Linked DNA regions of Bdellovibrio bacteriovorus. The main gene of each other region encodes a partner of the protein of the gene in region 2 in a complex. Links are inferred from orthologs where the notes say so. Each region holds a gene or a part of one and is shown on either strand. Other genes may lie near its edges.

Evidence for each region.
Region 1: the proteins of AZI85_RS06650 (region 2) and uvrB are in contact, whole or in part, in a crystal structure (PDB 7EGT), measured with the Thermus thermophilus proteins. The link is inferred for Bdellovibrio bacteriovorus from one-to-one orthologs. Residues at the interface, in WP_096412145.1 of Thermus thermophilus: His654, Arg656, Phe657, Gln666, Asp668, Glu669, Lys680, Arg681, Leu682, Ser683, Lys685, Tyr686, Ala687; in WP_096411307.1 of Thermus thermophilus: Glu23, Leu25, Arg26, Asp27, Gly28, Glu29, Arg30, Phe31, Arg55, Glu326, Asp327, Phe328, Glu379, Ser382, Gln383, His398, Gly400, Arg401.

Annotation. Positions count from the first base shown.
Region 1 is NZ_LUKF01000018.1:11,805-23,029, forward strand. The notes cover bases 5,065-7,988. They hold uvrB (excinuclease ABC subunit UvrB), read right to left. Parts: upstream 7,604-7,988; coding sequence 5,525-7,603; downstream 5,065-5,524. Other genes in these bases: uvrC (excinuclease ABC subunit UvrC), read right to left, coding at 5,065-5,428; AZI85_RS14265 (penicillin acylase family protein), read left to right, coding at 7,748-7,988. Also shown: AZI85_RS14235 (MFS transporter), read right to left, coding at 1-59; AZI85_RS14240 (hypothetical protein), read left to right, coding at 136-540; AZI85_RS14245 (hypothetical protein), read left to right, coding at 1,047-1,718; murein biosynthesis integral membrane protein MurJ, read right to left, coding at 1,977-3,542; more of uvrC, read right to left, coding at 3,539-5,064; more of AZI85_RS14265, read left to right, coding at 7,989-10,039; AZI85_RS14270 (DUF333 domain-containing protein), read left to right, coding at 10,181-10,687; AZI85_RS14275 (hypothetical protein), read right to left, coding at 10,754-11,225. UniProt on the Escherichia coli protein: The UvrABC repair system catalyzes the recognition and processing of DNA lesions. A damage recognition complex composed of 2 UvrA and 2 UvrB subunits scans DNA for abnormalities.
Region 2 is NZ_LUKF01000009.1:14,345-21,754, reverse strand. What follows is about bases 217-3,203. They hold AZI85_RS06650 (ATP-dependent helicase), read right to left. Parts: upstream 2,864-3,203; coding sequence 569-2,863; downstream 217-568. Other genes in these bases: AZI85_RS06645 (hypothetical protein), read left to right, coding at 3,050-3,203; AZI85_RS06655 (hypothetical protein), read right to left, coding at 217-478. Outside these bases: more of AZI85_RS06655, read right to left, coding at 1-216; more of AZI85_RS06645, read left to right, coding at 3,204-4,396; AZI85_RS06640 (hypothetical protein), read left to right, coding at 4,393-4,995; AZI85_RS06635 (pectin acetylesterase-family hydrolase), read left to right, coding at 5,056-6,111; AZI85_RS06630 (SPOR domain-containing protein), read right to left, coding at 6,101-6,922; AZI85_RS06625 (inositol monophosphatase family protein), read left to right, coding at 7,062-7,410. UniProt on the Escherichia coli protein: A helicase with DNA-dependent ATPase activity. Unwinds DNA duplexes with 3'-5' polarity. Translocates on single-stranded DNA with 3'-5' polarity. Initiates unwinding more efficiently from a nicked substrate than double-stranded DNA.

The DNA.
Region 1 (11,225 bases), on a different replicon or contig from region 2:
CAGATCCAGAAGGACCGGTACAAAGATAATTTCATGGGGGACCAAACAGACTCATTCATGACAACGAAAGCATACTACGGAAAAACTTTGCGACCAATTTCTTATTGGTAAAAAATAAAGGTGTCGGAGGTTTGTATGAAAGTTCTATTGCCTATTTTCTTAGGTTTGTTTTTGTCAGTCTCTTCTTTCGCCGCTCCAACTCCGGTAGAGATCAAAACACAAACAGGTCAAATCGAAGCTAAAGGCGATCGCTACTATTCATACAACTTCGGAAGCCAGTGGATCAACTTCAGCCGCTGGGTCGATTTCACATTAAGAAACACCGGCACTGATCCGGTTCAATTACGCGGAGTCTTTATTATGGGCTCCAGCTATTGGGCCCAAAGCAACTGCCCGCCAATGATAGCTCCCGGACAAGTGTGCCTTACACGCGTAGAGTTCCGTCCATGGTTTGAGGGTTCCCATCACGGCAGACTGCGCTTCGCTTTTATCAATGATAGTATTTATATCGATTTGTATGGTTGGGGCATACGTCGATAGTTCAAAAGGAACATTTGACGATCTGACCCGACGATCTTCCTTCTCGAATTTTATGTTGTTTAGAGTCCACAAGCTTGCATCGGGCAGATCTATCTATCTATCTATCTATCTATCTATCTATCTATCTATTCGGCCCCTACAGGGTAGGAACTCCAGAAGTACTTGTACTTCTGGAGAGCAAAGTGGACGAGAGGAAAAATAATTTACTGACACTAAATCAGGATGAAGCTATGGCAAACCCCGCAGCGAGGGCGCCTTGCGTTGATTTCACAATTAATGTATTTTTCTCTTGCGCCCTTTTTTTGAATCTTTAATCCCTCAATGAATCAACACTACTTTATAATCCAAGACCGGTCTCAGAATTTAGAAAATCATCAAAGCTAGAGCATTTTAAGCATCTTTAAATTTATTTAACCGACCTATAAAGCATCGAGCGCTCATTAAGAAAAAGTCGAAAAATCGACTCGAAAATCCTGTGGTATAGTCGCCTTGATTGCGAGGTGCATATGAATCTTCAAAATATTTCTAATGATGAATTGATCTTTCGAATGGAAAAATTGGCGCGCACGGAGCGTAAGATCACTCATTTGGTTTTGTGGCATATTGCTGAGATTGATTCGCGCAAGCTTTATACGGATCTAGGTTATGATGGAATGTATGCGTATCTTACACGTGGTCTGGGATATTCTGAGGGAAGTGCTTATCGCCGATTGCAGTCTGCCCGTCTTTTGAAGAATGTTCCTTCCGTTGCGGAGAAAATTGAAACTGGTAAGCTGAACTTATCGCAGCTAACGCAAATTCAGAAGTGTCTTAATGAGAGCAAGAAGTCCGGCGAAAGAATTTCCGCGCAAAAAACGCTGGACGTATTAAGCAAGCTTGAAAATATGAACACATTCGATACGCAAAAGACTTTGGCTTTGGAAATGAATCTTCCGATTGTAACATATGAAAAAATCCAACCGCAAAAGGATAGCTCAGTGCGAATTGAGCTAACACTCACTCAAGAGCAGTTCGTCGAGCTAGAAAAAGCGCGCAGTCTTATGTCCCATATTTGCCCGGAGGGAAATTGGTCTGACGTCATTGCTGAACTTTCAAGACGCTTTAACAATAAAAAACTGGGAGCATTGCCAAAGTTAACTCAGCCCGCCATCGCAGCGGGGTTTCATCAAAAAAACTGATGTTCAGGAATTTAGGGTGCGTCAATCTGTCTTGAAGTAGCCAAAGAGCGTTCTTCTTCTTGAAACTTAAGACTATCCTGAGATGAAATTAATAAGCCAGCATTATCGGATAGAAATTTACAACATGCCGTTGATCCCACAACCGACGGGGCCTTCGATTATGTTCTGGCATACAGCGATGGTATACGAGCTTTTGCCATAAACCGTGTTGTCACGACCTTCTAACGGCCAACATAGAAGGGGAACCACAACTAAAATCTATTTTCCTAATCGGCGCAGGATTTTATCTGCGACGGATTTGGTTTGTTCGATTTTGAAAAGGTATCCTAAGCCGAAGTACAATAAGCCGTAGATTGAAAGAGCGATGGCGGCTCTAATGATAACGTGGAGATCGGATTGCAGAACGAAGCGAGCAATAGCGGCGCCGGATAATGCGGAAATAATAGCGGCGGACCATACTTTGATTTGGAATGGGATTTTTAATCCGGTGTGGCCGATTTTTTTGTTCAATGCTTTGCGGAGGAAATAGAATTCAATCCAGCCAGCTAAACCTGCAGATACCGTCAAGCCCGCCGTTCCCCACTGGCGTTCGAAGCCCAAGGTTTCAGGTAAGTAGAACGCGAAGATCACACCCAAGATTGTTGTGAAGATCACGCGAATGATCGCGAATTGCAGTGGGGTTCTTGTGTCTTTCAATGAATAGAACGTCGACGAATACAGGCGGCCTAAGGTCGTTGCTAAAAGCCCCACGGAATAACCCGCCAAAACCATCCATACGAAATCGGTGTTTTCTTTTTGGAACTCCCCTGTTTGGAAAACGGCGCCGACAATCAAATCACCTAAGAAGAAAAACGCCACGGCAGAGGGAATGACAAAGAAGGCAATTTGCTCTAGCCCGCGGTTCAGACGTTTTTGTAAGTACTCTTTAATTTCCAGATCAGAACCAGTTGCTTGAGACATTGCTGGCAACTCGGCGACGGACACGCTCATACCAAACAAACTTACCGGCAACAGATAAAGTGTCTGTGCATATGCCAAAGCCGAAACCGCACCTGTCGGCAATAAACTCGCTAACATATTGTCGATATAAGCACTGATCTGAACCACACCGCGAGAAACCACCACGGGAGCAAAGTTTTTCGTGATCGAACGAACGCTGCCTAGTTTTAAATCCAATGACGGAAAGATCTTTTTTCCTAAACGAAGCGCTGAAGGCAATTGAATCGCAAATTGCAAAAAACTTCCTGCAACGAGTCCCCAGGAAACGGTCACGGCTAAATCATACTGCCCTTGCTTACTTCCCCACATCACCAATGTAAAGATGATTGCCAAGTTCCAAATAACTGGAGCCACATACGAAAGAAAAAATTTACGGTGCGAATTTAAAATCCCTAAACACCATGCCGACATGACCAAGAATCCCGTGCCTGGGAAAAGAATTTGCACGATCTGGATCGTCAATGCGCGTTTTTCACCTTGGAAACCGGGAGCAATAAGATCAATTAAGAATGGAGTTGCAAAGACGCCCACCAAAACCAAAAAAGACGTCATCAAGAATAAAAGACTGCCGATAACAGATGCGACCTTTGCGGCCTCTTCGTCATGTTTTTTTGCTAAGAGCTGGGCATAGACCGGAATGAAGCTTGCGGAAAGAACACCTTCACCAAAAAGATTTTGCAGGAAGTTGGGAATTTTAAGGGCGGCTTTAAACGCATCCCCGGCATCCGAGTTTCCAAAGAAATGAGCGAAAACTCTTTCACGAACCAGCCCTGCAATACGACTTAAGAATATTCCCAAACCTACTAACAGGGCATGACTTTTCACTCTTCAACCTCAGCATCTTCATCATCTGGTTCATTCAATTGAAGCAGAATGCGCTCCGCCAGTACACGATTGAACCCTTTAAGAGTCGCAATTTCTTCAGGTACGGCACCCTTGATTTCATCAATAGAGTTAAAGCGAGTCAAAAGAACTTTCTTTCTTTTTTCGCCCAATCCCACAACATAATCCAGTTCACTTTCCAAAGAACTGCTTTCACGAAGCTTACGATGGTACGTGATGGCAAAACGATGGGCCTCGTCACGGATGCCTGTCAGAATATGCAAGGCCTCGGCGTTATGTTTAAAGATCACCGGATTAGACCTATTAGGCAGGAAGAAGCGCTCTTCGGTGGACTCCACTTCTTGTTTTTGGAAGTCACTTTCCGTCCGCGCCTTCGCCAACCCCACAACGGGGATATCGCTGCGACCAATTTCTTGTAGAATACGAATGGCTTGAGTCAATTGCCCCTTACCACCATCAATCACAATAAGTTGCGGATCTTCATACTCAGTGTGCTTAAATCGACGGCTGAGAACCTCATACATCGAAGCAAAGTCATTGATACCTTGAACCGTTCTAATTTTATAGCGACGGTAATGTTCTTTTGCCGGAACACCATCTTCAAAAACCACTTGCGAAGCAACGGTTTCAGCACCTTGGAAGGTCGAAATATCATAACACTCAATACGACGTGGAAGTTCTGGCAACGACAGTTTTTCTTTGATTTCGTCTAGACCGCGAAGTTTTTCTTCCGACTTAGAAACATATTTCAAGAAGTGAGACTTGGCATTTTCATTAGCCATGTCGATCAAATTGCGACCACGCTCATCGGTAGCAAATCGAACGACGACTTTATTGCCCGAGCGTTCTTTCAAAACTTCGCCCATCAATTTCGTTAAGTCATTGCCGATATCCACCGTCAACAAAACTTCATCCGGGATAAAGTTGTCTTCGTAATACTGATTGAGGAAATCCACCAGCCATTCTCGTGGATCTTCCGCCGGATCATTTGGATCAAAGTGAGGTAAGAAGTGAGACCGAGTTCCAATCACCCTTCCCGAGCGAACATGCACCGTTTCCACCAAGCAACCACGATGATCACCAAAGAAACCCACCGCATCCTGATCTTTTTCAGAAGTGTCATTGATAACGGCCTGTTTTTCTAAAATGGCTTTAATCGCTTGAACCGAGTCGCGCAGACGGGCCGCCACTTCAAATTTTTCTTCTTCAGCGGCAACCATCATTCTTTCCGTGATGGATTTAACGACTTTCTTATTCTGCCCTTTCAAAAAGAGCTTCGCGCCTTCGACTTCTTCACGGTAATCCGTTTGATTGATGTACTCCACGCAAGGCGCCGTACAACGACCGATCTGGTAAGTCATACAAGGCCGCGTGCGAGATTTAAAAACCGCATCGGTGCAATCACGAATCTTAAAAGTCCGATTTAAAAAACGAATGGTGCCTTGAACCGCAAATCCAGAAGTATAAGGACCAAAATAAAGCGACCCATCCTTCTTTACTTTGCGAGCAACGTAAAGACGAGGATAATCATCAGCCCAGGTAAAACGAATGTAAGGATAAGCTTTGTCATCACGAAGACGTATATTGTACTTCGGACGATGTTTCTTAATTAACGAAGCTTCCAATAAGAAAGCTTCGACTTCGGTTTTAGTCAGAATGTATTCAACTTCATGAATATTCTGAACCAACAACCGCGTCTTTGGTGAATGATCCTTGCTATCGGTAAAATAGCTTCGAACACGCGCGCGCAAATTCTTAGCCTTACCGATATAAATGATCTTATCGGCATGACCCTTCATCAGATAGACCCCGCTTTGTACCGGGAACTCCCTGACTTTATCGCGCACTTCCTCGAACTTAGAAATCATATCAGGCCCTCCGCTGCAAGGCGCGAGGAGGAAGGCGTACATCTCGTACGTCGACGACGAGCAACGCAGTCAGAGGAGGGTTGTTTGAGATGATTTCTACTTAAGGCCATCTTTGAGGACCTCTGCGCTTGTCTGCTCCACTTCACCGCTGCGGATATTCAATTCAATGATTTGCAAACGCTTGATTTCATCGCGGACTTTCGCCGCTTCCTCAAACTCAAGATCTGCTGAAAGTTTTTTCATCTTCGCGCGCAGCTTAGCAATTTCTTCCTGAAGTTTATCGGGTTGATTTGAGAATTTCGTAACCACGGCTGCGGTCTTATTTTCCCCTTGAAGAGGTCCGCCAGCCAGTGTTCCGTCAAAGACTTCGCCCAAACCTTCTTTGATTCTTTTACGAATCGATTGCGGAGTGATGCCATTGTCTTCATTATATTTTTGCTGAATGCGGCGGCGACGCTCGGTTTCACCCATGGCTTTTTCCATGCTCTCCGTGATTCTGTCTCCGTAAAGAATCACATGCCCATTTAAGTTACGAGCGGCTCGGCCAATAGTTTGAATTAACGAACGCTCTGAGCGCAAAAAACCTTCCTTATCGGCATCTGTGATACCAACAAGACTGACCTCTGGAATATCCAAACCTTCTCTTAACAAGTTGATACCCACAAGAACGTCAAAAACTCCCAAACGCAAATCGCGTAAGATTTCTGTACGCTCTACCGTCTGAACTTCACTGTGCAGATATTTAACTTTAATGCCTAGATTTTCATAATATTCAGTCAAATCTTCCGCTGAACGCTTCGTCAACGTCGTGATAAGAACACGCTCGTTCTTTTTGATACGATCACGGATCTCTTTTAACAAATCATCGACCTGGTGTTTGACCGGACGCACTTCAACAACGGGGTCAATCAAGCCTGTCGGACGAATGATCTGCTCAACGATGATACCTTCGGATTTTTGCAGCTCGTAAGTTCCCGGTGTCGCCGATACATAGACGACCTTATCCATCATTGTTTCAAATTCTTGAAAATTTAAAGGTCGGTTGTCTAAAGCCGAAGGCAAACGGAAACCGTGTTCGACCAGAGTCATTTTACGAGCGCGGTCCCCACGGTACATGCCGCCGATTTGCGGCACGGTCACGTGTGACTCATCGATGAAGGTGACGAATTCTTTCGGGAAGTATTCTAAAAGTGTCGGAGGTGGCTCCCCCGGCCCACGACCTGTCATGTGACGAGAATAGTTCTCGATCCCCTGACAGAAACCCATTTGCTCCATCATCTCGATATCGTAGTAAGTTCTTTGCTCGAGACGTTGAGCTTCTAAGAACTTCATTTCTTTATTCAAATCAACCAGGCGTTCGCGCAGTTCATCTTGAATCGTGCGAATCGCGCGCTTTAAGTTGTCGTCACTGGTGACGTGATGGCTTCCCGGATAAATACCGATTTGATCCAGCTCTTCTAGAACCTGACCTGTTAACGGATCAATCCAAGAAAGACGCTCGATAAAGTCGCCAAAGAATTCCACACGCACGGCGCGGTCTTCTTCGTAAGAAGGAAAGATCTCGACATTATCGCCGCGAACGCGCACAGTTCCGCGCGAAAAATCCACGTTGTTACGTTGATACTGAATGCGGATCAATTCACGAATCAAATGATCACGCTTCATTTCCGTATTTGAAACGATTTGAATCATCATGCCTTCGTAAGCTTCCGGAGAACCCAAACCGTAAATACAAGAAACCGAACTGACGATGATCACATCGCGACGATCAAACAACGAACGCGTTGCCGAGTGGCGCATACGATCGATCTGTTCATTGATCGCCGAGTCTTTTTCGATGTAAGTGTCCGTCGACGGAATATAAGCTTCTGGCTGATAATAATCGTAGTAGCTGACGAAGTACTCGACCGCATTGTGCGGAAAGAGTTCTTTAAACTCTGCATACAGCTGGGCCGCCAAAGTTTTATTTGGAGCAAGCACCAACGCTGGCTGATTGAGTTTTGCAATAGTGTGCGCCATCGAAAAAGTTTTTCCCGATCCTGTCACACCCAGAAGTGTCTGATGTTTTAATCCAGCATCAAAGTTTTCCATCATCTGCTGAATCGCACGAGGCTGATCCCCAGAAGGTTTATACTCAGAGACTAGTTGAAAGTTCTTTTTATAAGCAGAGGCCATCCCTTCGAGCATAGCATAATTTCGAAAGGTGCCTGCTTCTTTTTTGGGTCTACGTTGCGTCAATCCAAAGTCCAGCCCTTCATTTCTGCATAGTGACATGGAAAGTCCCTTGCTTCGAGCTGAGCTCCGTTCGAGAGTTTTACTATGAAAAACTTAAAGCGAATTCTGCTCGTTCTTACCGCTCTGATCTGTATAGCTGTCTTTGCCGTCTACTTTTTTATGAAGCAATCCGTGGCGCCCATGGATGGACAACTAAAAATTCAAGGACTGTCTGCCCCCGTGACGGTCACTCGTGACGCCTTCGGAATTCCGCATATCAAAGCACAAAATAAAATCGATGCTTTGAGAGCACTGGGTTTTGTCATGGCCAGTGAGCGACTTTTTCAAATGGAGCTTTCTCGCCGCATGACTCAAGGAGAACTGAGCGAAGCTTTCGGAGAAGTAGCGCTTACGAGCGACAAACTTTATCGCAGCCTCATGATTAAACCTGCTGTAGAACGCATGCTCAAACACGAAAAAGAAACAGGCACTTTCGACGAACGCCTGTGGAGCGAGATGGAAGCCTATTTCGACGGTGTTAATCAATACGTAGCAACCCGTCCCTTGCCTTTTGAAATGAAAATACTGGGGTTGAAGCCCCGTCCTTTCACGCCTCTGGACGCTTACGTTATGACAGGCCACATGGCTTATAGTTTCGGCATCGCTTTAAAAGCGGATCCCCTGATGTCAGAATTAGCTAAAAAACTTTCTGAAGAACAGTTTCAGGCTTTAAGAAACAATCCCTTAACCGCGCCACTGAAGATTGTCAGCAACAGCCTCGCATTGCCGGCTCTTACCGAAGGATTATTTACTCCGCACTTTGAAGGAAGTAACGCCTGGCTGATTGCCCCCAGCAGATCACAATCAGGAAAAAGTATTTTCGCCAACGATCCCCACATTGGTTATGCCCTTCCCGCTGTTTGGGTGGAAGCACACATTCAAACCCCTGAGTTTGAACTTTACGGTCACTATCTTCCACTCGTTCCCTTTGCGATCTTAGGACACAACCGTCATCATGCTTGGGGTTTCACTATGTCTCTTTCCGATGACATGGATCTTTATCGCGAAACTTTGAACAGTGAGCAAAAAACGGTTCTCTTCAATAAAAAACCTGTCGGCTACCAAGAGTGGAACGAAGTTATCAAAGTGAAGGATGGCATCGACGTCACTTTGCCGATGATTGAAACTCCGCACGGGCCCTTGATGGACGGAATCTTTACTGAGAAAAATTTAGCGTTGAAGTGGGCTTTTCATAGAAAAGAAAACAACCCCATGAAAGCTTTGCGCCTGATGGGCGAAGCGAAAAGCATTACAGAGTTTGAGTCAGCACTGAAATCAGCGACAGCGCCTGGACTTAACGTAATGTACGCCGACGCCGATAACATTGCGTGGTGGGTGTTTGGCGATATCGCTGTTAAAAAGAATCCTAATTCCGATATGCTTTTTGACGGAGCCTCTGGCGACGATGAATATCTTCGTCTTTTGGAGTGGAACGAAAAACCCCACTCTGTAAATCCGCCCTCAGGGTTTATTGTGACCGCGAACTCACGTCCTGACAGCCTTCCGGCAAACATCCGCGGCGACTTCCAGGCCGATGATCGCTATCAAACTATCGTTAAGGCCCTTTCCGAAAAAGATGTGTGGAATGCAGAAGAGTTTAAGGCCCTGCAAACTGAAAACTTCAACACCTTTACTGCAGAAATTTTAGAAAAACTTCTGGCAGATCTTCAATTATCACCAGAAGAAAATAAAAAACACGAAAAAGCCCTGCAAGATCTTAAAGATTGGAATCATCGATCCGATATTTCGTCGACAGCCGCAAGTCTTTACCACCAATGGAATAGCGAAAACATCCAGCTTCTGCTGCAGAAACTTTCAGAAGAGGAACGCAAAACTTTCCTTAACACCCCTTACGCTTGGCAATTCTATCGTCGTACGATCTTGAACGAAACTTCGCCTTGGTGGAAAGACTTGAAAAGAGCTGAAGTGATCACCGCAGGCTTCAAAAAAGCGGTTGAAAAAGTACAGAACCAAAGCTGGGGTACGATACATACTGTTGAATACATACATCCGCTAGGCAGAACTGCACCTTTAAACAAAGTCTTCAACCTAGGTCCCTACCCCATTCCCGGGGCGTACAATGAAATCAACAACAACAAAATGCGCGGCATGGGTGGAGACTTTAAAGTCGTCGCGGGTCCGTCCACTCGCAGAATCATTGACTTCGCCTCACCTCAAAAAAGCTGGGGCATCAATCCTATTGGGATTTCCGGTCACATGCTTTCCCCGTTCTATAAAGATCAGGTCCATCTTTTTATCGAAGGCAAATACCGCGAGCAATGGATGGATGACAAAGATATCGAGCAGGTTAAAACCCACGTGCTCACCCTGGAATAAGCCCGATTTTCGTTTACATCTATTGCAGTTTCATAAGGGCTCAGACTAAATGCTGAGCCTTTCTTTGTATGATTGCAAACCCACTAAAGAATAGCTCCCCCTCTGAAAAACCCATGCGATTCTGGATCCCATACAGGAGGCATGATGAAACTTTATAAACTCTTTTCCGCTTTGGTGGTTTCTTCGTTCTCCCTGCAAGCCTGGGCATATCCCAGCGTGGGAGACAAAGTTCAATGGACGGGCACGGTTCAACAACGTGATGGCACTCAAAAATCTGTGCGCATTGTAAAAGAAGTTGTTAAGTTCGATAAAGACACTAAGAAATGGACCGTCAAATACGAAGCCACGATGGGAAATGACGTGGTTTCTGAACATCTGGAAGTGACGGATCTTTATTCCCCAGAGCGCTTTAAGCAGATTCTTGCTAACTGCGTGACTAATGGAGGTATCTTAGAAAAAGTCGAAGCTCCTCCGGCTGGCACTTATGATACTTGCAAAATGACGACGAAAAATGCAGATGGCTCTATCGTAGAAAAATGGTGGGGTAATATCCCTTTCGGTGTCGTTAGCAAAAGTACGAAGGCCGTCGTGAAAGGCAAAAAGCTCGCGGACATCCCGGATCTTCAATCCATCGTCGCTGGCCTTTAAGCAAAATAAAAAGGGAGCACGAAGCTCCCTTTTTACCAGAAAAGTTTTCATAAGAATCACGAGCGGCTATTTAGCCACCTCTTTCACATCCACCGTCGTCGTTAAGAACCCATCACAGAAAGCACTTCCGCAATTACTGCGAAGTTTACGCTCATCACTGAACATCTTTGTCGCATCAATCGTATAAGTCACTTCTTTGAAAGTCTCATCATACACTTGCGCCTTCACTTCATAAATGCCGGCAGCAATTCTTTGAGCCGAAATAAACTTATAAGCCTCTTCCGTAATTCTGAACTCAGCAAAAATATTTCCCATTTCCGCAAGACTTGCTAACGTCAGATAGATCGCGTGTCTTGGAGACACATCCGTGCTCATCCCGTAATCAGTAACGACAACAGAAACCTTTAAGTTTGAAGACCCCGGAGAATCTTTATCCACCAAACGAATCACTTGATCGATGGAAGAGGGATTTATTTTCTCTTCGACTGAAGACAACGTGCGGGCTTGAGCCCAAGAAGAGGCCAATAAGATAGCAGCA
Region 2 (7,410 bases):
TAGCAGCAGAACCTGCAGCTTCATCATCAAACCAATTCCAGATTTCCATGCGCTCGATACCTAGAGCACCCGCGCCGCGAGGCAATTTGATTTGACCACCGAAACGGAAAGAAGGACCGAAAACAGTTTTGTCGTCAGCGCCATCCATTTTGATCATAGAGATACCAACACCTGGAGCCATGTAGGCATTTACATTGGATGCATCAACAAGCTTGATCAAAGAGTGACCACCGAAAGACAAGATTTGCGGAATTCCCGCATCTTTCTTTTCAGTTTGCAAGAACGCGTAACCACCGAAGGCACCTTGTTCTTGGCTGAATTCCAATCTGCCGCCAATGTTAAGCGCAGAGCTGCTCATACCCAAGCTGATGCTTGCAGTGTTTTCGCCGTTAGACGCTACAGAACGAGCTGGAGCTGGTCTTTGAGCAAAAGAAACAGATGAAACAAATAAACATGCTACAACAAAAAACTTTTTCACAGTAGTACCTCCTCAGGTAGCCGAACTAGATTTGTCAGGAACCATGATTTTGGCAACAACAAAATACAAATTATGCTCAATATCAATATTCTAGATGCGCTCTAAACGGGCATATTTCACGACAAATTTCTTCACCGTATTATCCGTGAACATCACGCTGACCTTAAAGTTTTCACCGGTTCCTTCGGTCGCATACACAGTGCCCGCTCCAAAAGTGGGGTGACGAACGCGCATGCCTTTGGTGAATTGACCACCTTGAGATCCTTCATTTTCATAGTCAGGAAAGGCTTGGCTATCATCGAAACTTTGTGGACGTGCTTTGTTACGATCCGACGCCAGCGAACCCCAGCGAGGACTGTCGAAGGCTCCATCAGCATCGTAAGAACTAGAGCCATAGCGTGAAACAAAGCGAGGTCCTTCGGCAATAGCCGCTTTGAAGTCCACGTACTCTTTCGGAATTTCTTTGATGAAGCGTGAGGGAGGATTCATTTGCTCTTGGCCCCACACGCGACGCATTTTGGCGTAAGTCAGCCACAACTTCTGGCGCGCGCGAGTCATGCCCACGTAAGCCAAGCGGCGTTCTTCTTCAACATCTTCTTCACCATCGCTATCGAGGCTTCGACCACTTGGGAAAAGGTTTTCTTCCATCCCTACAACAAAGACGTAAGGGTATTCCAAACCTTTTGAAATATGCAAAGTCATCAACGTGACAGAGTTCTGTTCTTGATCCAAAGAGTCCACATCGCTGACTAGAGCCATCTCTTCCAAGAAGCTTGTCAAAGTTCCTTCGTCACCGCGCTCTTTCGCAAACTGGGCAATGGCGTTGTCGAGTTCTTCTAAGTTTTCGATACGAGCTTGCGCTTCTGGAGATTCGTCTTTTTTCAAGTTCAGCAAATACTCTGTGCGATCCAATACGATGTGATAGAAATCGACAATCTTGAAATTCAAAGCATTGGCTTGCAATTCATCCATCAATTCCAAGAATCGACGGATCTTTCCTGTTGTTCCCGCATTGAAAATGCGATCATCGCAGGCTTTGCCCGCAGCAAGGTACATGCTGGTTCCGTGTTGAGCAGCGTACTCTTCCAGTTTTTCAATCGTCGTCTTACCTATTCCACGTGCGGGAACATTGATGATACGTTTTAGAGCAATATCATCGGCGGGATTGATCGCAAGCTTCATGTACGAAAGAATGTCTTTGATCTCCATGCGCTCATAGAAGCGCACGCCGCCCACCAGGCGGTAAGGGATGGCCAAAGTGCGCATCTGCTCTTCAAGAACACGAGACTGCGCATTCGTACGATAGAAGACAGCGTAGTCATTGTAAGAGCCTTCGCCCTCATTCATCATTGTCTGGATGGTTTTTGCGACAAACTTCGCTTCATCGTATTCATTTTTTTCTTCACGAACATGAATCAAGTCACCAGCATTGTTTGAAGTGAAAAGAGTTTTATCTTTTCTTTGCGAATTGTTTTTAATCACCGAAGTCGCGGCATTCACAATGTTAGCCGAAGAGCGATAGTTTTCTTCAAGCTTGACGACTTTGGCTTCTGGGAAGTCTTTTTCAAAATCCAGAATGTTTTTAATATCCGCACCACGCCAGCTATAGATCGACTGATCCTCATCACCCACAACGCAAAGATTGCGATGAGCCTTCGCCAACATCTGCACCAAAAGATATTGAATGTGATTGGTGTCTTGATACTCATCCACCATAATGTAACGGAATTTTTCCTGATACATTTTTAAAACGTCAGGGTACATGCGGAAAAGTTCATAGGTCTTCATTAACAAGTCGTCGAAATCCAAGCTGTTCGCTTTTTTCATTTCGACTTCGTAGGCCTTATAGACCTCAACCGTTTTTGCATCCATCAAGCGCTTCGCATTTTTTTCGAAAGCTTCGGGCGAAAGTCCCATCATCTTGGCGTTGCTGATACGGCTTTGGAAGTTTTTCGCGGGATACATCTTGTCGTTGATATTCAGAACCGTCATAACCTTTTTGATTTGGCTTAACGTATCTGACGAATCATAGATGCCGAAGAAAGGTTTATAGTCGAGCAAAGTGATGTGCTGACGAAGCACGCGCACGCAGAAACTGTGGAAGGTGTTGATCCAAAGTTGAGTGCGAACATGCGCGCCCATCTCAGAAAGGATCTTGTAAATACGATGCTCCATCTCTTTGGCGGCCTTATTGGTGAAGGTCACGCAAAGGATCTCATCGGGGGCGGCAACCCCTTGGCCGATGATATTGGCCATGCGATGGGTAAGGACCCGGGTCTTTCCCGAGCCGGCACCCGCTAAAATCAGTAAAGGCCCCTCAAGAGTTTCGACAGCGTCTTTTTGCGGAGGGTTTAAATCTTTCGTAACAAAATCAAGTACATCCATGGCTTTTCCTCGTCACAAGAGGGGCCCCTTCCAGAGCCCTTTCACTGTCGAACCTTTAGTGGGACTGACAAAGTTTGTCTATCCCTAAGTTTTCATTGAGTTTTTTGCCTATTTTAACTATAACTATAACGCGTTTGGTCAATAGGTCTTAGGGACCTCCCGTTTATAGTGCTTAGAGAGGACTTTGTGAAGAACGTTTTCAGTCGGATCATAGCAGCAATTTCAGTATCTGTGTTGGCAGCCTGTGCGCCGCAAACAGATTCTGCTACGGAAACGGGCAGCGTCCGAGTTTTAGCTCCTATGAGCAACTCGAAAGGCTCCTACTCTCTGGATATATTCGAATTGAAGGGCATCACGGATCTGCAAACCGTGGCTGGCAAATTTGTGCGTTTCTTCTTAAGCCCTCGCATCGCCAATAATCAATTACAAGGTTCCGCTCCACAAGGTCGTTTCATTAAAAATTCGGATGGAGCTTTCATTCCTGCCAATGAAATGACTCAGCAATTGGTTACGATCTATGCGCACACGCAAAGACTGGCTCTTTTGGATGAAGAGTTAGGGGCTGGTGGAGTGAACAAGTGGCCTCGCGACGTCGGTGTCGCAGTGAAGGTCCGTGGCGGTCTGACGAACAATGCTTTCTATGATGGCAACACGGATTCAATGCTTTTAGTTCCTTATTCTTCAGAAGGTCTTCCGATTCCCATCAACGGTGGAATCTTGGCGCACGAACACTTTCATTCTTTGTTTTATAAACTGGTGATGGGAGATGAGCGCGCGCAAATTCATGATCGTGAAAACTTCTTAGAGCGCGCGATCGTAGAAGATCTTTCTGTTCGTCACCGTCGTCTTCTGCCTATCAGCACTGGCGAAGAGATGAGCGAAGCCCAAATGCATATGTACTATCACCTGGCGATCATTCGCGGTTTGAATGAAGGTCTTGCTGACTACTGGGGCTGGATGTATACGGGCGATCCGGATTTTATCGCGCAGTCTTTGCCTTCTGAAAAAGCCACGCGTTCTTTAAAAGTGCGTGACGAAAAGTCTGTGAACTCATTGCCATCAGCAGACAATATCAAAAGATCTTTAAATATCTTTTATTCAGGAGCCGCAGATAAAGCGCGTTTCTCTGATTACGTGACCGGCTATGCTTATTCATTGGGAACACAGTTCTCTCGCGTTCTTAAACGTTATACTGACATTTATTCTAAAGCGCGCGGAATCGAGGACCTGCAAGCACGTAAAGACATCGCTAAGTTGATCGTGAAAGTGCTTCCGAAAATGAAAGACGACTTCGATAAGCTGGATTTGAATTACTATACCGCCGACAAATTTATGAAGTCGATGTTCGCAATGAATGAGTCTTACCGTGAAGAAGAATGTCAGTTCTTGGCCGAGGTTATTTCTTCTTCCGCACTCACGACGGAAGAAGCCGTGACTTGCGAAAAAACGGCAGAGTCTGAATTCAAAATGGTTCCTAAAGTGGAAGTCGCTCCCGTTGAAACGCCTTCTGTCACAGAAAGCAGCTTGCAATGAGAGTTTTCATTTTCCTAGCGTTGCTAATTTCCTCGTCGGTGAGCTGGGCCCAAGAATCACGCGCAAGAATGCCGAGAGTCGCACCGGAAGTTCCTTCTTACTTAACTCTGAATTTGATCAACCCTGAAATGCGCTATGAGCGAGCCAACTCGCAAGAAATCGAAGACGTTAAGCCTTTGAATTTTTCTTTTGGTTATCAAAAAAAGCGTCTGAGCTTTCTGGCAGAATACGCACGCTATTCGGAAGACTCAGGAAACGCGACTTCAAATATCGAGCGCACTCATCAAGAGCTTTTAGTATGGGGGCGCTATCATTTAATAAATAAAGTGAAAAACGAGTTGTCGGGTGCCGTGTATGGAGGCGTTGGACTTGGTGGCTATCAAGAAGAAGTGAAAACGACCTTGATGGGTGACAGCCGCAGCGATAAAGAAAATATCAAGATGATGTCAGGACTCTCTGTGGGTACTGAAGGAGCTTACCAATTGCAAAACTTTGGTTTTGTTGTCGGCATTGAAGGTCGTGCGCTTATCGCTTCGGACTTCGACCCAAATCCTGTGTGGAGTGTCGTCATTCGTCTTGGTGTGCGCTTCGCTCTCTAACCATGGTCTAATGTTAACAAAGTTGTTTCCACGTTCCGTGTTCTCGCGAAAAATGAGGACATGAAAACATATTCTTTATTCATCTTAATCACATTATTCAGTGTTATTACCGAAGCAAGAACATGGCAGAAGATAGACATTCCCGGAGCTCACTGCGGAAACGGGCAAGTCTATAGCGTCTATCTTGATCGCAAAGATGATGACAAGCTTCTGATAGAATTCATGGGTGGGGGAGCGTGCTGGTCCGAAGGCACCTGCTACGGTTCAAGCCCTTTAACGCGTCTTTCGCCGTTACCCGGAGATCCACAAACGACTGTGATGGCGCAAGAAAAGCCCGGAAATCCGTGGCAAGAGCATTCGGCTCTTTTCTTCCCTTACTGCACAGGCGACGTATTTGCGGGCACACACGAAGCCCACTATAAACCCGGTGCAACTCTTTATCATACGGGGGCCACGAACATCGCCGCGGCTTTTGCATACTTAAATCAACAAAGAGTCATCGACTTCAAAAACCTTTCTGATCTGACCGTGTGGGGCTGGTCTGCGGGCGCCATCGGCGCTCTTCTTCATACGGAAACCATGCGACCCTATTTGGTAGCGAGCACACGTAAAACAATCATCGCTGACAGCCCGGGTCTGCACTTTGGAAAAAACTTTTGGAAGAAGTTTACGCCGGCATTGACCCAAGATTATTTGGCGCAATTTGCAAAGATCGGATTGATAGCATCTGTCGACGATGGATTTATCGCTCCACTGATGGGACCTGTCTTCGCCAAGTTATCCGACTGGAATATCGGCATCATGCAATCGACGAAAGACATGGTGATGTCGATGGTGTTTGGCAATATTACGCCGGAATCTCATCGCGCGCTCGTGTTGGGACCTTCAGGAATTGCCATGATCGCGGCACCTTTCCCGAACGTAAAAACTTGGATTGCTGATGTCGTGACGCATACCTTTTTGCAAAGGGATCAAACGGCGACGGTCAAAGATATGAAGGGTGAAACGGCGTGGGATTTTGCCTTAAGAGTGTATGGGATAAAGAAAAACCCCGTGATTTCTCACGGGGTTCATCAGGATTTGAAAAAAACGATTAGTGTCTCTGTTATTCAGTGATTCGTTGAACGATCGCTGAACCTACTCTGCTTTTCGTAAGAAGTTCAGTGCGGTAAGACTGAGCTTCTTTTTGAGTCGCAAACTGACCTACGCTGACGCGGAAGTATTGTTTGCCTTTGATATTAGCAGGTACGTAGAACGCGCTGTAACCTTTGCCTTTAAGATCTGAAGCCAATTTTTGAGCTTCGGCTTCGTCTGTGTAAGAAGCTACTTGCACAGTGAATTTTCCAACAGTGTATTGCGCTACATCCTTTGGAAGTGAAGAAGGAAGACGCTCTTCTTTAGTCACTGTTGCGGCTTTTTCCGTCGCTTCGTGAGTTGTTGGAGCTTTTCCAGAAGCGATGTTCTTCGCTGCGGAAGAAGGCTCTTCAGTTTTAGTTACTGGAGAATGTTTGTCACCTTTAGGATTTGCAGGCTTCGCTGTTTCAGCTTTTGGTTCTGTCTGAGTTTTTGTTTCAGCCACTTCACCGTGAGCATCGTGACCGACAGTTTTTTCGTCGTGAGAAGCGCCGTGGCCTTCTTCACCATGAGGAGCCGCAGGAACCGGAGCCACTTCATCAGCTACGAATTCTTCTGCAAGCTTTGCGATCTCTTCATCCGTCATCTGACCAGATTTAGTTTCGCCATGACCGTTGTTAACAGACGCTACTTCACGCTCGCCATGAGCATTGTTTTTTTGCGGTTCAAGAGCCGCCAATTGATGTTGGTTGTCACTGTACTTTTTGCCAACGAATGTTCCTACAGAGAAGAACAACAAAGAAACAAAGAATACTATCGAAAGTTTCACAACCGCGTCTGTTTTAGAACTCATTTTTTCAATCCTCATGTTTAAACTCACTTGAGTTAATATGCTCTGATTTTTACAAAGCATCTCTAAAGTTTAAGGCCCTTCCTTTGGCCCTTCAATCATGTTAGCTTTAAGTCTCGGAACTGGTCAATAATCAGAAGAAATGTTCAAAGGGAAAACCGTGGAAAATGGCGCAAAATCAATGGATTGGAAGCAGGTCTTAAGTACAGCAATCAAGGCTGTCAGCTTGGGACGGGAAGTGCTTCTCAATTATTTCGGTAACTTAGAACATATCGAAGAAAAGTTCCAAGCAGGTCTAGTCAGCGAAGCCGACAAAGAATCAGAAAGAGTCATCGCAGAGCATCTTAAGAAAAATTTTCCGACAATTGAGTTCTTGGGCGAAGAAAGCTTTGCCGCGAAAAGCGCTCCCGGGGCGAAGGTCGAGGTAAAACCTGCGGGGCCTGAAGGTCGTTGGATCGTGGATCCATTAGATGGAACAACAAACTACATTC